One region of the Erwinia sp. 2186 genome, then DNA from elsewhere that is predicted to be linked to it. Evidence: predicted binding sites of a transcription regulator. Region 1 holds the regulator's gene; each other region holds the start of a gene.
The links. Region 1 encodes CRP, which controls carbon source genes, mostly activating them, when cyclic AMP is high. Its sites were predicted from a motif close to ATGTGANNNNNNTCACAT; they were not measured.

Region 1 (5,175 bases):
CTGGTGATTGCCGATAAGTCGATGGTGATCCGCCCGTATCTGAATGAGCTTTTTGCCCGGGCGATGGTCACCGTGCATCCGGTGATTGAAACCAACTCAATCGAAGTGATGCGCCAGGCGGCGATGTTCGATCAGGCGCTGACCTTTTTAACGCCGTTTGATATCGAATTCGATCTGCGCAGCGGGCGTTTGATGTATATCCCGGTACGTGAACTGTCACAGCAGGCACAAACGCTGATGCTGATTGGTCACGACCGGGGCACCAGCGCGATCGGCAGCGTGCTGGCAGAAACCATCAAAGTGATGATGGGACAGATGGCGTAACGGCGTTGCCGCGAAGACAACGCCCGTGGATCTTTAGCGCTGGAAAGGAGGTTGATAAGCCTGCACTTCCTCAATCAGCCGGATCAGGGCCTCAGCCGCCCGATCGGTTTCAATCTTACCGCGTTCAGCATCTGCCGCCGCCGCATTGCCGGTGGTGCCGGACGGATGCAGATCTTCCGCCATCCAGCCAAAGCCGACGCCGCCTTCCGGGGTCAGAATACCGCCCGTTTCCGCCAGCGCCACCGAGGCGGAAACAAAGTTCTGCGCATAGTCCATCTGCACCAAATCCGGGTGCAGATGCAGCATCACGCTGGTTTCGGATTCCCCGCCGTGAATGCCGTGCTGTAACTCCTCCGCGCTAAACAGGTCGGAAGAATCAATGGTGCGGAACCAGCTGGCGCCGACCGCAAACAGGTCGAGTTCGATGCGCAGCTGGCGACAGACGATTTCCATCAGCTGCGGTTGCCCACCATGGGAATTCCAGAAAATCAGTTTACGGATCCCGGCACGCCAGGCGCTTTTCGCCACCTCAAACCAGACTTTACCCAACACCTCATAAGGAAGGGTTAAGGTGCCGGGAAAATTGAGGTGCTCATCGGATTTCCCCACCGGCAGCGCCGGGAGGATCAGTACCGGCAAATCCGCCGGCATTAACTCGACCGCGCGCGCAATAATGCCCGCGTTGATGGCGGCATCCACCCGGACCGGCAGGTGCGGACCATGCTGCTCGACGGCGCCAATCGGCAGCACCGCGATCACTTTATCCATGTCCAGCTCACTGAATTCTCGGGTGGAAAGATCCCACCACCAGCGTGACGACGGCATATTCATCTGGCACCTTCTCCTGCATCATTTTTGTCAGTCTGCGGATATTCGTGGCCGAATTGAAGCAGCAAAAATGCGGCGCAGCGTTGCTTTTTTGGCATCAGAGAGTGGCAAAGATGACACCCGTGCGCGAAACATGGTACCAATGCGTGATCGATGTGACTTTACTCAGGGAGGTATGCGCATGTCAGCCAAACATCCGGTTATTGCCGTCACCGGCTCCAGCGGGGCGGGAACCACCACCACCAGCCTGGCCTTCAGAAAAATTTTCCAGCAGCTGAATCTGCATGCCGCCGAAGTCGAAGGCGACAGCTTTCACCGTTATACCCGTCCTGAAATGGATATGGCGATCCGTAAAGCGCGCGATATGGGCCGCCATATCAGCTATTTCGGCCCGGAAGCCAATGACTTCGCCCTGCTCGAACAGACCTTCGCGGAATATGGCCGGTCAGGCAGCGGCAAATCCCGCAAATATCTGCACACCTATGATGAAGCGGTCCCCTGGAATCAGGTTCCGGGAACCTTTACGCCGTGGCAACCCCTGCCGGAACCGACCGACGTGCTGTTTTATGAAGGGCTGCATGGCGGCGTGGTGACGCCGCAGAACAATGTCTCGCAGCAGGTTGATTTGCTGGTTGGCGTGGTACCGATCGTGAACCTGGAGTGGATCCAGAAACTGGTGCGCGATACCAGCGAACGCGGCCACTCACGCGAAGCGGTGATGGATTCGGTGGTGCGATCCATGGAGGATTACATCAACTTTATTACGCCGCAGTTCTCCCGCACGCACATTAACTTCCAGCGTGTGCCGACGGTGGATACCTCTAACCCGTTCGCGGCGCGCGGTATCCCGTCGCTGGATGAAAGCTTTGTGGTGATCCATTTCCAGGCGCTGGAAGATATCGACTTCCCGTATTTGCTGTCGATGCTGCAGGGATCCTTTATCTCGCACATTAATACGCTGGTGGTGCCGGGCGGCAAGATGGGGCTGGCGATGGAGCTGATTATGGGGCCGCTGGTGAAGCGTCTGATCCAGGGTAAGAAAATAGAGTAAGCCCCGCGGGCACGGGGCTTAGGGCTTTGATGGGATGACTTACGCCGGTAACTCAATCACTTCATAGCTGTGGGTGATTTCCACGCCCTTGCCCAGCATCAGTGCCACCGAGCAATATTTCTCCGCGGAGAGATCGACGGCACGCGACACCGCTTTATCGCCTAAGGCCACGCCGGTGACGATAAAGTGCAGATTGATGTGGGTGAACAGGCGCGGGGCCTCTTCACGGCGTTCGGAGCTGAGCTTCACTTCGCAATCCTTTACGTCGTGGCGGCCCTTCTGCAGAATGGAAACCACGTCGATTGCGCTGCATCCGCCCGCGGCCATCAACACCATCTCCATCGGGCTCGGGGCTTTATCGCCCGCATTTCCGTCCATCAGAACCTGATGCCCGGATGAGGATTCTCCCAAAAACGTTAACCCTTCAACCCACTTGACTCGAGCCTGCATAACAATTTCCTCTAATTCATTCAGTTATCGCCAGATTACGCTTTAGGCAGAAAAACGGCAATGCGGCAATTTTCGCACTATGCTGAAGCGAGACAACACAAGACACTCGTTGAAAGCTGTGCTACAAACAAAGCTGTAATATTTTCGTCAGTACTCTACAGGCACGACGAAACGAATCGCATAACGAGCCAGGCTTTTAACAGAGGCCCGAATAAATTTCCTGATGGGAAACGCTTGACTATTTCAACGCCTGGCAGGGAACTCTGCCCCTGTATTTAGGCACGATTACAACAGAGGATAACAGCGAATGGTTCTCGGCAAACCGCAAACAGACCCGACACTTGAATGGTTCCTGTCTCATTGCCATATTCATAAGTATCCATCCAAGAGCACGCTGATTCATCAGGGTGAAAAGGCAGAAACCCTCTACTATATCGTCAAAGGTTCAGTAGCGGTGCTTATCAAGGATGAAGAAGGCAAAGAGATGATCCTGTCTTACCTCAATCAGGGCGACTTTATTGGCGAGCTTGGCCTGTTTGAAGAAGGTCAGGAGCGTAGCGCGTGGGTACGCGCGAAGACAGCCTGTGAAGTGGCTGAAATCTCTTACAAAAAATTCCGTCAGCTGATCCAGGTTAACCCTGACATTCTGATGCGCCTGTCTGCACAGATGGCGAATCGCTTGCAGGTCACTTCTGAGAAAGTGGGCAATTTAGCTTTCCTCGATGTGACGGGTCGCATCGCGCAGACCTTGCTGAACCTGGCAAAACAACCGGACGCCATGACGCACCCGGATGGGATGCAGATCAAGATCACCCGCCAGGAAATTGGGCAAATCGTTGGCTGTTCTCGTGAAACAGTGGGACGCATTTTGAAGATGCTGGAAGATCAGAACCTGATCTCGGCACACGGTAAAACTATCGTTGTCTACGGCACTCGCTAATCGGCTCTGATCCACGGCGCAACACCTGGTGTTGCGCCTTTTTATTTGGTGTGGAGTGATGTGGCGTCGACTGATTTATCACCCGGAGATCAACTACGCATTGCGCCAGACGCTGGTGCTCTGTTTACCGGTAGCGATGGGATGGCTACTGGGCGACTTGCAAAAAGGGTTGCTGTTTTCCTTAGTCCCTGCCTGTTGCAACCTCGCTGGCCTTGATACTCCTCATAAGCGCTTTTTCAAACGCCTGATCGTTGGCGGAAGCCTGTTCGCCTTCAGCAGTTTCCTGATCCAGTATCTTGCCGGTCACCACGTTCCCCTGCCCGTGATCCTGTTTTCGATGGCGATGCTGCTGGGCGTCACCGGTGAAATCAGCCCGCTGCATGGCCGCCTGCTGCCCGGCTCGCTGATAGCCGCAATCTTCACCCTTAGCCTGGCAGGACGCATGCCGGTGTGGGAACCGCCGATGCTCTACGTGCTCGGCACCATCTGGTACGGCGTGTTCAACTGGGTCTGGTTCTGGCTGTGGAAAGAGCAGCCGCTGCGGGAAACCTTAAGCCTGCTCTATCGCGAGCTGGCGGGTTACTGCGAAGCGAAATACACCCTGCTGACCAAACTCACCGATCCGGAGAAAGCCCTGCCTCCGCTGCTGGCGCGCCAGCAAAAAGCGGTCGACCTGATCACCACCTGCTATCAGCAGATGCATATGCTGTCAGCCACCAACAACAATCACCACAAGCGGCTGACCCGCGCGTTTCAAATCGCGCTGGATTTGCAGGAGCACATCTCCGTCAGCCTGCATCAGCCGGAAGAAGTACAAAAGCTGGTGGAGCAAAGCCATGCCGAAGCGGTGATCCGCTGGAACGCGCAGACCATCGCTGCCAGGCTGCGTGAACTGGCCGACGATATCCTCTACCACAAGCTGCCCGAGCGCTTCACCATGGATAAGCAGCTTCAGGCGCTGGAGAAGATCTCACGGCAGAATCCGGATAACCCGGTGGGCACCTTCTGCTATTACCACTTCAGCCGCATTGGTCGGGTGCTGCGTACCCAGCGTCCCCTTTATCAGCGCGATTTGATGGCTGACCGGCAGCGCCGACTGCCGCTGCTGCCGGCCATCAGAAGCTATTTGTCGCTGAAATCGGCCGCCTTGCGCACCGCCGCCCGCTTCGCGGTGATGCTCACCTTTGCCAGTTCGCTGGCGCTGTTCTTTAATCTGCCCAAACCCTACTGGATCCTGATGACGGTCATGTTTGTCAGCCAGAACGGTTACAGCGCAACCCGCGTCCGCATCCAGCACCGTGCGCTGGGCACGCTGGCCGGGCTGGTGATTGCCGCGGTGACCTTGCGCCTGCAGGCACCCGAATCCATCGTGCTGCTGGTGATGTTAGCCATCACCCTTATCAGCTACCTGTTTATCCGTAAATTCTACGGCTTTGCGATGATTGGCTTTACGGTCACCGCCGTGTATTCGTTGCAGCTGCTCTCGCTTAACGGCGCAGACTTCCTGCTGCCGCGTTTACTGGATACGCTGATGGGTTGCCTGATTGCCTTCGGCGGTACCATCTGGTTGTGGCCGCAATGG
Region 2 (5,175 bases), 1.1 Mb from region 1:
GCGGGAGCGCAGCATTTTACCGATCAGCTGAAGCTGACGGCGACGCGCTTCTTTCTTGATCTTCTGAGCCAGCTCAATGGCGGTGCGCAGGTCTTCATCCAGCGGGATTTTATCCAGCGAGTTTTTGCTCAGTTCCATCAATTCTAAACCCAGGCGCTTAAGCTCCTCGGCGTCACGTTTGATTTCACTTTTACTGACCCAGATAATCTCTTCGTCTTCTTCTTCTTTGTCATCTGGTACATCATCAAGCCAGTCGTCAGGCTGTTTGGTCATTGGGGGCTCCCTAAAAAAGAGGCTCATGCTATCAGGTTACGTGGCTACTGCGAAATTGTTCTCTGAGTCTGTTAGACTCAAATGAACCTTAATCACTAAAGAGTCAGGCAATCTGGCGTTTTACCCGCTCCAGAAAAGCCCTCTGTTAATTATATGGTAGGTCGATGAAATTACTCTCCCAAGTTGCAGAACAGCGTAAAACCCTCGAACAGGCGGTAGCAACAGCACTCGAACTGGCAAAAGTCAGCACCGATGGAGCGGAAGTCGCCGTGACCAAAACCACCGGCATCAGCGTCAGCACGCGCTTTGGCGAAGTGGAAAACGTAGAATTCAACAGCGATGGTGCCCTTGGCATCACCGTTTATCATCAGAACCGCAAGGGCAGCGCGTCCTCTACCGATCTTAGCCCGGATGCGATCAAGCGCACCGTGCAGGCCGCCATCGATATCGCCAAATTCACCACCGCGGATCCGTTTGCCGGTCCGGCGGATCGTGAGCTGCTGGCCTTCGATGCGCCGGATCTCGATCTGTTCCATCCGACCGATCTCGATCCGGATCGGGCGATCGAAATGGCGGCCCGCGCAGAGCAGGCCGCGCTGAAGGCCGACAAGCGCATCACCAACACCGAAGGCGGCAGCTTTAACAGCCATATCGGCATGAAGGTGTTCGGTAACAGCCACGGCATGATCCAGGGATACTCCTCCAGCCGCCACTCGATCTCCAGCAGCGTGATTGCCGAAGCCAATGGCGATATGGAACGCGATTATGCCTATACCATTGGCCGGGCGATTGAAGATCTGAAATCCCCGGAGTGGGTCGGTGAAGAGTGCGCCCGTCGCACCCTGTCCCGTCTTTCTCCGCGCAAGCTGTCCACCATGAAAGCACCGGTGCTGTTTGCCGCGGAAGTGGCCACCGGCCTGTTTGGTCACCTTGTGGGGGCCATCAGCGGCGGCAGCGTCTACCGCAAATCCACCTTCCTGCTCGATTCGATGGGCCAGCAGATCCTGCCGGAGTGGCTGACCATTCAGGAACAGCCGCATCTGCTGAAAGGGCTGGCCTCGACGCCGTTCGACAGCGAAGGCGTGCGCACCCAGCAGCGTGACATCGTCAAAGATGGCGTGCTGCAAACCTGGCTGTTAACCAGCTACTCGGCGCGCAAGCTGGGGCTGCAAAGCACCGGTCACGCTGGCGGCATCCATAACTGGCGCATCGCCGGTCAGGGCGACAGCTTCGATCAGCTGCTGAAGAAAATGGGTACCGGCCTGGTGGTCACCGAGCTGATGGGGCAGGGCGTGAGCGGCATGACCGGCGATTATTCTCGCGGGGCGGCTGGCTTCTGGGTTGAAAACGGCGAGATTCAGTATCCGGTCAGCGAAGTGACCATCGCGGGCAACCTCAAAGACATGTGGATGAACATGGTCACCGTCGGCAGCGATATTGAGCTGCGCAGTAACATTCAGTGTGGATCGGTGCTGCTGCCCGAAATGAAAATCGCCGGGCAGTAATTTCGTCATTTTTGCGTATTATTATGGGGTGGCCTTTTGGTCACCCTTTTTTGTCGTGCTTTTCAAATAAAAATTGTCTTACTTCTCATATAAAAAGAAGGAATTGAGCAATGCGTAGAGCCTTGTTAGCCGTGATGACCGCCTCCCTGTTGTTCTCCAGCGTGTCGGCGATGGCCAGCCTGGAAGACGATATGGACACCCTGAATGCGGGTTTACATACCGTCAGTAAAACCGACGATGTCGGTGAGTTTAAAAAAGCCCTGACCAGCATGCGCGGTGCGGCGGAAGATGCCAAAACGCAAACCCCGGATAAGCTGAAAGGCAAACCCGCGGACAGTGCCGAAATCAAAGATTACCACGCGGGCCTCGACACGCTGATTGGTCAGATTGACAGCAGCATGAAGCTGGCCGACGCGGGCGATCTGGCCGGTGCGAAAGCGGAAGCGAAGAAATTCACCGCAACCCGTAATGAGAACCACAAAAAGTTTCGTTAATTTCCCGGGCTCTCAGGAGCCCATTTATTTACGCTGTGACGCCACGCCTGTAAATAACGCCTTTTATCCTGCCGACATTCTCCCGCTCCGCGCCAATTTCCTGTTGAACGATGGCTGAAATATCCCTGAGATAAGTTTTTCCTATATCACTGACCTCTTCAGACGCATTTTTCGCTGCAAAAAATTCCCGTCAATGCATTGGCTTAGCGAATACCAGCCCTGTTCTGTGACTTTCCTCTCATTTCCTCCTCTTTTATGCATGAATTAACGATTCTGTGGCACAAGCCACACCGCTCGGTGCTATTTCCACTTCGAAGTGGAAAAAGTCGGTCTACACAGTTGCCTGCCGGAGGACTAATTTGTTTGTAACGCGAATAAACCCCGTTTCAGGCCAGAGTCCGAGCGGAACATGAGGAGCAGAGAGTGAATAATGGAGCGGTATCCGTGAGCACGACCGACGACGATCAGGCTATTCAGGCGCTGGCAGGCAAAGTGATGGCGCAGATTGCCGACCTCTTTGCGGCAAAAGCTATCGTCCCTAACGCTGTTCAGCAGCAGATGCTGGCGTCGCATGTTAAGGCCATGGCGCTGCGCTCACTGACCGGCGAGCCGCTGCCTGAAGTGGAAGAGGAGCTGTTTGAAGATATCTCCCCGGAATCCATGGCTCTGGCGCAACAGGTGGTCGATCTGTTTGGCAATTTGCCAAAAGAAGAGGCCTGGCTGCTCTCCGTCCACTTTGAAGTGGCGAAAGAAAACGACTAATCCCGCAGGGCCTGCCAGCCAGGTCCGGTAAAAATTCAACATTGAGGAATTCACCATGTCACAAGTCATCGTAGTAATCGGCGATCGTTTAGGTAAAGGCCAGAAAGTGGCGGCAGGCGTTGAGAAAGCGGGCGGGAAAGCCGTGGTTGTGCCTGGCGTGGCGGCAGATATGAAGCTGGGCGACGTGATGAAAGCGGAAGGCGCCTCTTTCGGCATCTCCTTCTGCGGCAGCGGCGGCGCGGGTGCGATCACCGCACAGAACAAATATGGCTACAAGGCGAAGCACGGTATGCGTTCCGTCGACGAAGGCGTTACCGCCATCAACGAAGGTGCCACCGTACTGGGCTTCGGCTTTATGGACAAAGAAGAGTTGGGCGAGCGTCTGGTTCAGGCGTGGAACAAGAAGCACGGTAGCTGATCGATGAAGGAACAATTCACTACCACGGTGAACGTCAGCGGCAAAGGCGACAGCAAAGAGCGCGCCTTTGCCGATGCGCTAAGCCGGGTTCAGAACACCGTGCTGAAATCGACCAACAAGGTTCTGCTGCGGATTGAACCAGAGGATGTGAAGGTGGTTCAGGCCCGGGAGAGTGTCAGGCAGGAGAAGTTTTTGTTCTTCTTTCTGGCAAGACAACGGCGGAGTTACAGCGTCGAGCTGGATATTACCGTCAACGTAACGGTGATCGACACTGACAAAGTCAGTTTCGTTTCGCAATAAAGCACTGCCTGTAAGGGCAGCAATAACCTGATTTAAAAACGTTGGCGAAAGCCTGAAAGGAAGACTGATGTTTTTAATTATTCTCTTTAAGTCACTTATTATCGGCGGTCTTGTCGGTGTGGGCGTTGGCGCCGGAGCGGCGCGCATGTTCCACGCGCCAACAACGCAGGGGATGGGGGCATTTCGTACACTGGGTGAACTGAATTCCTGTGAAGGCGATCCTGCTTCTCACTTCTCCTTTGGCCTGGGCTTCTTCTTCAACGCCTGGGCATCGTCGGTTGCAGCCGGTTCTTTCACCCAGGACGTTGACCACCGCATCATCCCACACTGGGGCGCGGCGGCACTGATGGTGAAAAACCGCAACGTGGCAGAAACCCTGCACGATCCGAAAAAAATGGCGATTGCCTGCGGCATCATCGGCATGATCGTCGTGGCCTTCCTCAACTCTACCGCCTCAGCGGTGCCGGCCGCGCTGCAGGTGACCGCAGTGAAAGTGCTGGTGCCTGCGGCTAACCTGCTGGTGAACACCGTGATGCCGGTGATCTTCTGGCTGGCGGCGATCGATGCCGGCAAAAAATCGGGCTTCTGGGCCACCATCTTCGGCGGCCTGGCGCAGCTGATCATGGGTAACGCCGTCCCTGGCCTGGTGCTGGGTATCCTGATCGGTAAAGGCGTCGAAGAAGCCGGCTGGAACAAAGTCACCAAGGTGATGATGGCGGCGATTGTGCTGCTGTTCGTGCTGAGCGGCTTCTTCCGCGGCTTCGATATGAAAGTGCTGCAGTCCTTCCAACTGGGCGTCCCAGGCTGGCTGGATATGATCCACAACTCCCTGAGCGGCAAATAAGAGGAACGGTCAATGGAAGAGTCAAAAAGCGGTTTCTGGTATGCCGACTGGTCTTTCCCGATTTTCGTCGGGTTGCTGTCAGCCGGGGTGTTTGCGGGAACGCACATGTACTACACCTATGGCCTGGGCGCGTTTAACGAAGTGGCCTTCGTTTCAATGCTGCGTTCCGGCATGGAAACCGGCGTGTATGGCGCGGTAGCGGCCTTCGGTGCCAGCTTCCTGTTTGCCCGCATCATTGAAGGTTCGCTGGTCGGGATCCTCGATATCGGCGGTGCCATTCAGACCGGCGTCGGCCTCGGCGTGCCGGCGCTGCTGCTGGGTGCCGGGATCGTCTATCCGGTCGCCAACTTTGCCGCCTCGCTGGTGACAGGCCTGGTGATTGGCGTGGCGATTGGCTACCTGATTATCCTCGCGCGTAAGTTCACCATCAACAACAGCGACTCCACTTACGGTGCCGACGTGATGATGGGCGCGGGTAACTCCTCAGGTCGTTTCCTTGGGCCGCTGATCATCCTGTCGGCAATGACCGCATCGATTCCAATCGGTCTGGGTTCGCTGGTCGGCGCACTGTTGTTCTAT
Region 3 (5,175 bases), 1.2 Mb from region 1:
GATGCGCCTTACTTCGGCTTCGAAATCCCGGGTGCGCCGGGCAAATACTTCTACGTCTGGCTGGATGCGCCAATTGGCTATATGGGCTCGTTCAAGAACCTGTGTGACAAGCGCGGCGACATCGATTTTGATGCCTTCTGGAAGAAAGATTCCGATGCCGAGCTTTACCACTTTATCGGTAAAGACATCGTCTATTTCCACAGCCTGTTCTGGCCAGCGATGCTGGAAGGCAGCAACTTCCGTAAGCCGACCAACCTGTTTGTACACGGTTATGTGACGGTAAACGGCGCGAAGATGTCAAAATCTCGCGGCACCTTTATTAAAGCCAGCACCTGGCTGCAGCACCTGGATGCAGACAGCCTGCGTTACTACTACGCGGCGAAGCTCTCTTCGCGCATTGACGATATCGACCTGAACCTGGAAGATTTCGTGCAGCGCGTGAACGCCGATATCGTTAACAAAGTGGTGAACCTGGCTTCCCGTAACGCCGGTTTCATCAATAAGCGTTTCGACGGCAAACTCTCCGCGGAGCTGGCCGATCCTGAGCTGTACAAAACCTTCACCGATGCCTCCGCCAGCATTGGCGAAGCCTGGAACAGCCGCGAGTTCGGTCGTGCCGTGCGCGAAATCATGGCGCTGGCCGATGTGGCAAACCGCTACGTCGACGAGCAGGCACCGTGGGTTGTCGCCAAGCAGGAAGGCCGCGATGCCGATCTGCAGGCGATCTGCTCGATGGGCATCAACATGTTCCGCGTACTGATGACCTGGTTGAAACCGGTGCTGCCATCACTGACCGAACGCACCGAAGCCTTCCTCAATGTGGAAATGAGCTGGGATGGCATTCAGCAGCCGCTGCTGGACCATACAATCTCGGCCTTCAAAGCGCTGTACAGCCGCATTGAAATGGACAAAGTCAACGCGCTGATTGAAGCCTCGAAAGAAGATGCTGCGGTGGCCAATGCGCCTGCGGTTGCAGACAGCAAAGCGAAAAAATCCGGCGAGGCAAAACCTACGGTAGCAGCTGCTTCAGCCGATGCCGGCGTTGGCGACACCATCAGCTTTGATGACTTTGCCAAAGTGGATATGCGCGTGGCGTTGATCAAAACCGCTGAGCTGGTGGAGGGTTCTGACAAGCTGCTGCGTCTGGTGCTGGATATGGGTGGCGACGAAACGCGCCAGATCTTCTCCGGTATCCGCGCCGCCTATCCAGACCCATCGGTGCTGGAAGGTCGTTTAACGGTGGTGGTGGCCAACCTGGCACCGCGCAAAATGCGTTTCGGCGTGTCAGAAGGCATGGTGCTGTCTGCCGGCCCTGGCGGCAAAGATCTGTTTATCCTCGGTGCCGACAGCGGCGCTCAGCCGGGTATGCAGGTTAAATAACTTCCCGTTGCGTTAAGATGTTTAAGGGGCGAATTCAGGTTCGCCCCTTTTTTGTTTGTCTCTTCTGCCCAGTGTGACCGATAGCACGTTTTAGCATTTCATCGTATGATTAACGTTCTTAAAACCAGGAGCTTATCATGCGTACCGCCCTGTCCCTTGGTTGGCAATACCTTCGCGCCTTTGTCATCATTTACCTCTGTCTCTATGCCGGAACAGCCCTGGCTGGCCTGCTGCCCGTGACGATCCCCGGCAGCATTATTGGTATGCTGATCCTGTTTGGTCTGCTGGCGTTGCAGATCCTGCCGGTGGACTGGGTGAAACCCGGCAGCACTCTGTTGATCCGCTATATGGGCCTGCTGTTTGTGCCAATCAGCGTCGGCATCATGAGCTACACCGATATTCTGAGCGCGCAGTTTGGCCCGATCGTGGTCTCCTGCGTGCTGAGTACCTTTATCGTGCTGCTGACCGTCGGACTGGTGTCACACCGGTTACACAGCCGTCCGCTGATCAAACCAGGAGCCGGCGATGAGTGATATCTGGTGGTCACTGCCGCTGACGGTGATGGTGTTTTTTGCCGCACGTCGCGTGGCGGCAAAGGTAAAAATCTCGCTGGTCAATCCGCTGCTGGTATCAATGGCGGTGATCATCCCGCTGCTGTTACTGATTCAGATGCCCTATGCGCGCTATTTCCAGGGTAGCTCGGTGCTTAACCATCTTCTTCAGCCTTCTGTCGTGGCGTTAGCCATTCCGCTGTATGAGCAGATGCATCAGATCCGCGCGCGCTGGAAGTCGATTATTGGCGTCTGCTTTATGGGCAGCATGACGGCGATGGTCTCCGGGACGGCGATTGCGCTGTGGATGGGTGCCACGCCGCAGATTGCCGCCACCATTATGCCGAAGTCGGTCACCACGCCGATCGCGATGGCCGTATCTGGCACCTTAGGCGGCATTCCGGCGATCAGCGCGATCTGTGTGCTGATCGCCGGCGTGCTGGGAGCGGTATTTGGTCATATGCTGCTGAACCTGCTGAAGATTACCGGCAAGCCTTCGCGCGGGCTGGCGATTGGCAACGCCTCCCATGCGCTGGGCACCGCGCGCTGTGCGGAGCTGGATTATCAGGAAGGGGCTTACAGCTCGCTGGCGCTGGTAATCTGCGGGATTATTACCTCGCTGCTGGCGCCTTTTCTGTTCCCGTTGCTGATGCACCTTTGGGGTTAAAATTTGCGATGCGTCGCGCATTTTGTAATTCGCTTTCATAAATTGCATTGCTTGCGTGATATCAATCACATATAACTCAGCAACTGCCCGCTACACTTAGCGGCCGAACCAGTTAAAGAGGCCCGATAATGCACCCACGTTTTCAAGCCGCGTTTGCCACGCTGCCGACAGCCCTGCAAACCGCCCTGCTGCCGATCCTTTCCGCTGCTGACTTTCAGGCATTCCTGACGCCAGCGCAGGTAGCTGACGTTAAATCCGCATCAGGCCTGGACGATCGTGAGCTGGCTTTTGCTCTGCTGCCGCTGGCTGCCGCCTGCGCCGTGGCGCCCCTCTCCCACTTTAATGTTGGCGCGCTGGCAAGAGGCAAAAGCGGACACCTCTATTTCGGTGCCAATATGGAGTTTGTTGGCGCGACCATGCAGCAAACCGTGCATGCCGAACAAAGTGCGGTCACCCACGCCTGGATGCGCGGCGAAGCGTCGCTGGAAGCCATCACCGTCAATTACACGCCTTGCGGTCACTGCCGCCAGTTTATGAATGAGCTAAACAGCGGCACCGCGCTGAACATTCATCTTCCGGGCCGCGCACCGGCCACGCTGGGAGACTATCTGCCCGATGCCTTCGGCCCGCGCGATCTGGAGATCAAAACGCTGCTGCTGGATGACGTAGACCACCAGCTGAGCATCAAAGGCGATGCGCTGACGCAAGCCGCGCTGCAGGCCGCCAACCGCAGTCATGCGCCTTATACCCAGGCCTGGAGCGGCGTGGCGCTGCAATCCGCAGACGGCGCGATCTTCGCCGGCAGCTACGCGGAAAATGCCGCCTTCAACCCCAGCCTGCCGCCGTTACAAGCCGCCCTCAACCTGCTCAGCCTTGCCGGCCATGATGTGCTGAGCATTCAGCGCGCGGTGCTGGCAGAAGCGCCAGATGCCAGGGTCATTCAGCGCCAGGCGACTCAGGCGACGTTGCACGCGCTGGGCTGCGCCAATCTGACCACCGTTCCGCTGGACTGATCCCTTCAACGCCAGGATGCAGCGTTACGCTGCATCCTGTTCAGCTTTCGCAAAAATTGAATAAAAACCGTTCCTTTTGTTATAACCCGTTAACAAAAGCTGTACTTTCAGACTAATTATTTTAGGATTGGCCCACAACATCCCGATCCGAATGAGTATTGATTGCATGGAACTCGAATACGAAAGTAAACGACCGCTGTATATTCCTTATGCCGGCCCTATTTTGCTGGAATTCCCGTTGTTGAATAAGGGAAGCGCCTTCTCTGTAGAAGAGCGAAATGAATTTAACCTGCGCGGCCTGCTGCCTGAAACGGTGGAAACCATCGAAGAGCAAGCTAAGCGTGCCTGGAAGCAGTTTCAGGACTTCAAAAACGATAACGACAAACACGTTTATCTGCGCAATATTCAGGACACCAACGAAACTCTCTTCTACCGTCTGCTGGACAACCATCTTGAAGAGATGATGCCGATTATTTACACCCCCACCGTCGGCGCGGCCTGTGAACACTTCTCCGAAATCTATCGTCGTGCCCGTGGCGTGTTTATCTCCTATCCGAACCGCGGCAACATCGAAGATATGCTGCAAAACGCCACCAAGCAGAATGTCAAAGTGATCGTCGTTACCGACGGCGAACGCATTCTCGGCCTGGGCGACCAGGGCATCGGCGGCATGGGCATTCCCATTGGTAAGCTCTCGCTGTACACCGCCTGTGGCGGTATCAGCCCGGCGTACACCTTGCCAATCGTGCTGGACGTCGGCACCAACAACCAGCAATTGCTGAATGACCCGCTGTATATGGGCTGGCGTCATCCGCGCATCACCGGCGAAGAGTACGATAACTTCGTCCACGAGTTCATTCAGGCGGTGAAGAGCCGCTGGCCGAACGTGGTGCTGCAGTTTGAAGACTTCGCACAGAAAAATGCGATGCCGATCCTCGAACGCTACCGTGACGAAGTTTGCTGCTTCAATGATGATATTCAGGGCACCGCCGCCGTTACGCTGGGTACGCTGATTGCCGCCAGCCGTGCGGCGGGCAGCACCATGAGCCAGCAGAAAGTGGTATTCCTTGGTGCAGGCTCTGCCGGTTGCGGCATCGCCGAGCAAATTATCGCGCAGATGAAGTCCGAAGGCCTGAGCGATGAGGAAGCCCGCGCCCGCGTGTTTATGGTGGACCGCTTCGGTCTGCTGACCGACAAATTGCCTAACCTGCTGAACTTCCAGAGCAAGCTGGTGCAGAAAAGCGAAAACCTGGCGGACTGGCATGCCAGCTCCGACGCCATTTCGCTGCTGGATGTGGTGCGTCACGCCCAGCCGGATATCCTGATCGGTGTTTCCGGCCAGCCGGGTCTGTTCAGCGAAGAGATTATCCGCGAGATGCATAAGCACTGCCCGCGCCCTATCGTCATGCCGCTGTCCAACCCGACGTCACGGGTTGAAGCCACGCCGCAGGACATTATGGCCTGGACCGATGGTGCCGCGCTGGTGGCAACCGGTAGCCCATTCTCTCCGGTGATGTGGAAAGAGAAAACCTACCCTATCGCCCAGTGCAATAACTCGTATATC
Region 4 (5,175 bases), 1.4 Mb from region 1:
AAGCTCCGCCAGATAGAGGTTGGAGTTACCGGCGATGGCCGGATCTTTCTGCGCCCACAAATACCAGTTCTTCCCCTGATGCACAAAGTGCGTGGCATCCAGCGCAAAGCTGTCGATCGGAGTGACAATCTGCCCGCATTCACGCCACGTGCCGGTGAGGGGATTATCGTCCGTACAGGCCAGCGCAAACATTCGGTGCTGGAACAGGCCGTCTTTGATCGCCTGGGTGGGCGCCGCGGCAAAGTAGATGACCCAGATACCGTCGATTCTGTGCAGTTCGGGTGCCCAGATCAGCTCGCTCATTTCGCCGCTGTCTGGTTTTCGCCAAACCACAACCGGCGAGGCCTCAGCCAGTGCGGCCAGCGTTTTTGCCTGACGGATTTCCAGCCGGTCATATTCCGGGACTGAGGCGATAAAGTAGTAGCTGCCGCGATCGAACAGGATAAAAGGATCGGCGCGCTGCTCGATTAACGGGTTTTGCCAGAGTGAGGAAGTCATTATGTATTCACCGGTTTGGTTGGGGATTTACTGTCGTGATAGTCGTTCAATTCCTGGAAATTCTGCCGACGCTTCTCCAGGTCCTGCTGGATTTGCAGCATCATCGGACGATCCACTTTCAGTAGGCGAACCACGCCGGCGGTGATCAGATAGCCCACGCCAGGGATCACGGTAAACAGCAGCATAATGCCGTTGATGGCACTCGGTGCCTGCGCTTTGGCGCCAGCGTCGTAGCCATAATAAGAGAGCAGGAAGCCCACCATGGCACCGGCGACCGCAAGTCCCACTTTCAGGAAGAACAGATTGCCGGAGAAGCTGATGCCGGTAATGCGTTTCCCGGTTTTCCATTCACCGTAGTCATCCACGTCGGCCATCAGCGACCAGTGCAGCGGCGAAGGGATCTGATGCAGGATATTCAGCACAAAGTACATCACTACCACCAGCACGGTAGCGTGAGGATCGAGGAAGTAGAAGCCGCTGGAGAAAATCGCCAGCACGATGTTGGTCCAGAAAAATACCTTCAGTTTGCACCAGCGGTCGGTCATCACCTTCGCCAGCGTACTGCCAATCATCATGCCAATGACGCCCAGGCTGATAAACAGCGTGGCGAAGTGCGTTGACTGGCCCATCACCCAGGTGACGTAGTACATGGTGGCCGCCATACGGATAAAGCCGGGGCAGACGTTGCAGAAGGTCAGCAAAAGGATGCGAACCCACTGGTCGTTTTTCCACACGGCCTTCAGGTCAGATTTCAGATCGTCATTGCTGGGCACCGCCGGGTGGATACGTTCGCGCACCGTGGCGAAACAGAACAGGAACATGCACAGGCCAATCAGCGCCAGCACGCTCATCGCCATTTGGTAACCGCGGGCTTTGTTTTCTCCGCCAAACCACTCCGCCATCGGCAGCAGGGAAAGGGACAGGATCAGGGTGGCGATACCGACCATCACAAAGCGGTAAGACTGGCAGGAGACGCGTTCGCTCGGGTCATTGGTGATCACGCCGCCCAGCGAGCAATAGGGAATATTGATCGCCGTATAGGTCAGCGACATCAGGAAGTAGGTGACAAAGGCATAGATAACCTTGCTGTTATAGGTCCATTCTGGCGTGGTAAACATCAGCACGCTGAACAGCACATAGGGCAGGGAAATCCACAGCAGCCAGGGCCGGAAGCGGCCATATTTGCTCTGCGTTCTGTCGGCAATCGCGCCCATGATTGGGTCGGTCACCGCATCGATAACCCGTACCGACAGCAGCAGCACGCCGACCAGCGCGGGCGCCAGACCAAACACGTCTGTGTAGAAATAATTAAGGAACAGCATGATGGCGCCGCCGATCATATTGCAGCCCGCATCGCCCATGCCGTAGCCAATCTTCTCTTTAATCGAAAGTGCAGTGCCCTTCATGGATTTTTCCCTTACTGGAATCATGAAGTGCAGTATTAATGGCTTAGGGGTGATTTGCGCTGGTGGAAAGCGTCGCAGAGATGGACAAAATCCCTGTCGGCGAGAAAGTGTGAGGTGGATAACATTTATGCTTTCAGGCGAGGAAGCCGACGATGAACAGTAAGCAGAACTGGTGAACGAGCGGAAGTAAAAGAAGAGGGCACGGGCGTGCCCTCTTGCTGTCAGGCTTTCTGAGACCGCGACTTGAGCATATAGCCCACGCCCAGAATGGCAATCCACACCGGGATCAACCAGACGGAGATCGCCATGCCTGGCGTCATCGCCATAATCACCAGAATACCGGCCAGGAACAGCAGGCAGAGATAGTTACCCACGGGATACAGCAGCGCCTTAAAGCGGGTGACCACGCCCTGCTGATCTTTCTTACGGCGGAACTTCAGGTGCGCCAGGCTGATCATCGCCCAGTTAATCACCAGCGCCGACACCACCAGAGCCATCAGCAGACCGAAGGCCTCACCCGGCATCAGATAGTTGATCAGTACGCAGAAGGCGGTGGCGGCAGCAGAAACCGCGATGGCCATTACCGGCACGCCGCGTGAATCGACCTTCAGCAGCGCTTTCGGGCCGTTGCCCTGTTGCGCCAGGCCAAACAGCATACGGCTGTTGCAGTAAACGCAGCTGTTATATACCGACAGCGCCGCCGTCAGGATCACCACGTTCAGCGCATTCGCCACCAGGCTGTCGCCCAGCTCGTGGAAAATCATCACGAACGGGCTGGCTCCGCCAATCACTTTGGTCCACGGATACAGCGACAGCAGCACGGTCAGTGAGCCGATATAGAAGATCAGGATGCGGTACAGTACCTGGTTGGTCGCTTTCGGGATGCTTTGCTCTGGGTTATCCGCTTCTGCCGCGGTGATGCCAACCAGCTCAAGGCCACCGAAGGAGAACATGATCACCGCCATCGCCATCACCAGACCGGAAATGCCGTTCGGGAAGAAACCGCCACGATCCCACAGGTTGGAGACGCGCGCTTCAGGTCCGGCATGGCCACCGAACAGTAACCAGCAGCCGAACACAATCATCGCCACGACCGCAGCCACTTTAATGATCGAGAACCAGAACTCCATCTCACCGTACACTTTTACGTTGGTCAGGTTGATGGCATTGATCACCACGAAGAACACGGCGGCAGACACCCAGGTCGGAATATCCGGATACCAGTACTGGATGTATTTGCCGACGGCGGTCAGTTCCGCCATCGCCACCAGCACATACAGGATCCAGTAGTTCCAGCCAGAGGCGAAACCGGCAAAATTGCCCCAGTACTTGTAGGCAAAGTGGCTGAAGGAACCGGCTACCGGCTCTTCGACCACCATTTCACCCAGCTGGCGCATAATCAGGAAGGCAATAAAGCCGCCGATCGCGTAGCCCAGCAGCACCGACGGGCCCGCCATGCGGATGGTATCGGCAATGCCGAGAAACAGGCCGGTACCCACGGCACCGCCCAACGCGATCAGCTGAATATGGCGGTTTTTCAATCCCCGCTTCAGCGTTTCGCCCTGTGTTTGTTCCATATAAACCTCATGATGTCGTTATTATTTTCAACAAAAGACGCGTCTTTGTCAGTCAGTTGTCACAGGTAACGTATTGAAAAATTTACAGTGCCAGAGACACTAAAAAGAGGCTCATGCTACCTTCGCGACAAGAATAGTGATAAGCGGGGGCTATTGCACTCGCTTTCGCTTTTTGTGCGGGAGAATGCCTAAAAATTCATCGCTTAATCACAATTCATGTTTCTGTCACAAACCCGACCAAAAGACGAATAACGTTGCCTTATGGCAGGTGGATTTTTACCCACTAAACGCTTGCCTTGTTTCAGAAAAGTTAAAAAATTTAACATTTGAAACACCCCGCTTTTCCACCCCATTTTCGGGACTCTTCCTCTATGGGAAAACGAGACGTGGGTCCTGTTTCAGTGGGTTGCCATATGGACATAAGGTGAATACTTTGTTAGTTTACGGGCACCTTTTTGCAATTGGTATTACCAATTAACTTCGGCAAATGGCAGAAGAAGGGATGATGGCCTACAGTAAAATCCGCCAACCAAAGCTATCCGATGCTATCGAGCAACAGCTCGAGTCCCTGATTATGGAAGGGACCCTGCGTCCGGGTGAAAAGCTGCTCCCGGAACGTGAGCTCGCAAAACAGTTTGATGTCTCCCGTCCTTCTCTGCGTGAAGCTATCCAACGTCTGGAAGCGAAAGGTTTACTGCTGCGTCGTCAGGGCGGTGGCACCTTTGTGCAAACCAGCCTGTGGCAAAGCCTGAGCGACCCGCTTGTTGAACTGCTGGCTGACCACCCGGAATCCCAGTTTGACCTGCTGGAAACGCGCCATGCACTGGAAGGGATCGCCGCGTATTACGCCGCGCTCCGGGGCACGGACGATGATTTTGAACGTATTCGCCACTGCCATGTGCAGATCCAGACCGCACAAGACAGCGGGGATCTGGACGCAGAAGCGGATGCGGTGATGCAGTATCAGATCGCTGTAACAGAAGCGGCCCATAATGTGGTGCTGCTGCATTTACTCCGCAGCATGGGGCCGATGCTGGAACAGAACGTCAGACAGAACTTCGAATTGCTCTACTCGCGCCGGGAAATGCTGGCAAAAGTAGGCGGTCACCGCGCCAGAATTTTTGAGGCGATTGTGGCACGCGAACCCGAAAAGGCGCGCGAAGCCTCACACCGTCACCTGGCGTTTATCGAGGAAATATTGCTGGACAGAAGTCGGGAGCAGAGTCGCAGAGAGCGCTCCTTACGACGATTACAGCAACGTAAGGACTAACGCGTAACCATAACGCGGAACTATGCCCTGCCACTGGCAAGGTATACACGACGAGCCTGTCTCACTGTGCCTGAAGGATTGCGGACACAGCGGGACAGGCTCCAGACAATTCAACGTATTAGACACAGATAAGGAATACCCCCATGTCAGAACGTTTACACAATGACGTGGATCCGATCGAAACTCGCGACTGGCTACAGGCGATCGAATCGGTCATCCGTGAAGAAGGTGTTGAGCGCGCACAGTTCCTGATCGACCAGGTAATGAGCGAAGCACGTAAAGGTGGCGTAAAAATCGCGGCAGGCGTGAATGCCCGCAACTACGTCAACTCTATTGCTGTTGAAGACGAGCCGGACTATCCGGGCAATACTTCTCTCGAACGTCGTATCCGTTCCGCAATTCGCTGGAACGCCATCATGACCGT

Region 2: ACXKZG_RS19940 (glycine dehydrogenase) is a predicted target of CRP. The motif match lies at 2,497-2,514, and genes of this name have one in related genera.
Region 3: cdd (cytidine deaminase) is a predicted target of CRP. The motif match lies at 2,652-2,669, and genes of this name have one in related genera.
Region 4: ACXKZG_RS18525 (glycoside-pentoside-hexuronide (GPH):cation symporter) is a predicted target of CRP. The motif match lies at 2,012-2,029, and genes of this name have one in related genera.

Annotation. Positions count from the first base shown of each region.
Region 1 covers NZ_CM173824.1:424,429-429,603, reverse strand. The annotation lists gene ACXKZG_RS01920 (LysR family transcriptional regulator) at 1-324, shown strand, start outside; gene ACXKZG_RS01915 (creatininase family protein) at 358-1,155, opposite strand; gene ACXKZG_RS01910 (phosphoribulokinase) at 1,334-2,203, shown strand; gene ACXKZG_RS01905 (OsmC family protein) at 2,243-2,653, opposite strand; gene crp (cAMP-activated global transcriptional regulator CRP) at 2,961-3,593, shown strand; gene ACXKZG_RS01895 (YccS/YhfK family putative transporter) at 3,652-5,175, shown strand, end outside.
Region 2 covers NZ_CM173824.1:4,261,019-4,266,193, reverse strand. The annotation lists gene yjgA (ribosome biogenesis factor YjgA) at 1-273, opposite strand, end outside; gene pmbA (metalloprotease PmbA) at 438-1,778, shown strand; gene cybC (cytochrome b562) at 1,889-2,272, shown strand; gene ACXKZG_RS19940 (glycine dehydrogenase) at 2,768-3,034, shown strand; gene ACXKZG_RS19935 (SFCGS family glycine-rich protein) at 3,090-3,452, shown strand; gene ACXKZG_RS19930 (DUF4312 family protein) at 3,456-3,752, shown strand; gene ACXKZG_RS19925 (DUF4311 domain-containing protein) at 3,820-4,596, shown strand; gene ACXKZG_RS19920 (DUF4310 family protein) at 4,609-5,175, shown strand, end outside.
Region 3 covers NZ_CM173824.1:1,641,223-1,646,397, reverse strand. The annotation lists gene metG (methionine--tRNA ligase) at 1-1,380, shown strand, start outside; gene ACXKZG_RS07475 (CidA/LrgA family protein) at 1,518-1,913, shown strand; gene ACXKZG_RS07470 (CidB/LrgB family autolysis modulator) at 1,906-2,598, shown strand; gene cdd (cytidine deaminase) at 2,727-3,611, shown strand; gene ACXKZG_RS07460 (NAD-dependent malic enzyme) at 3,778-5,175, shown strand, end outside.
Region 4 covers NZ_CM173824.1:3,948,734-3,953,908, reverse strand. The annotation lists gene ACXKZG_RS18530 (glycoside hydrolase family 43 protein) at 1-498, opposite strand, end outside; gene ACXKZG_RS18525 (glycoside-pentoside-hexuronide (GPH):cation symporter) at 498-1,904, opposite strand; gene aroP (aromatic amino acid transporter AroP) at 2,126-3,481, opposite strand; gene pdhR (pyruvate dehydrogenase complex transcriptional repressor PdhR) at 3,987-4,751, shown strand; gene aceE (pyruvate dehydrogenase (acetyl-transferring), homodimeric type) at 4,895-5,175, shown strand, end outside.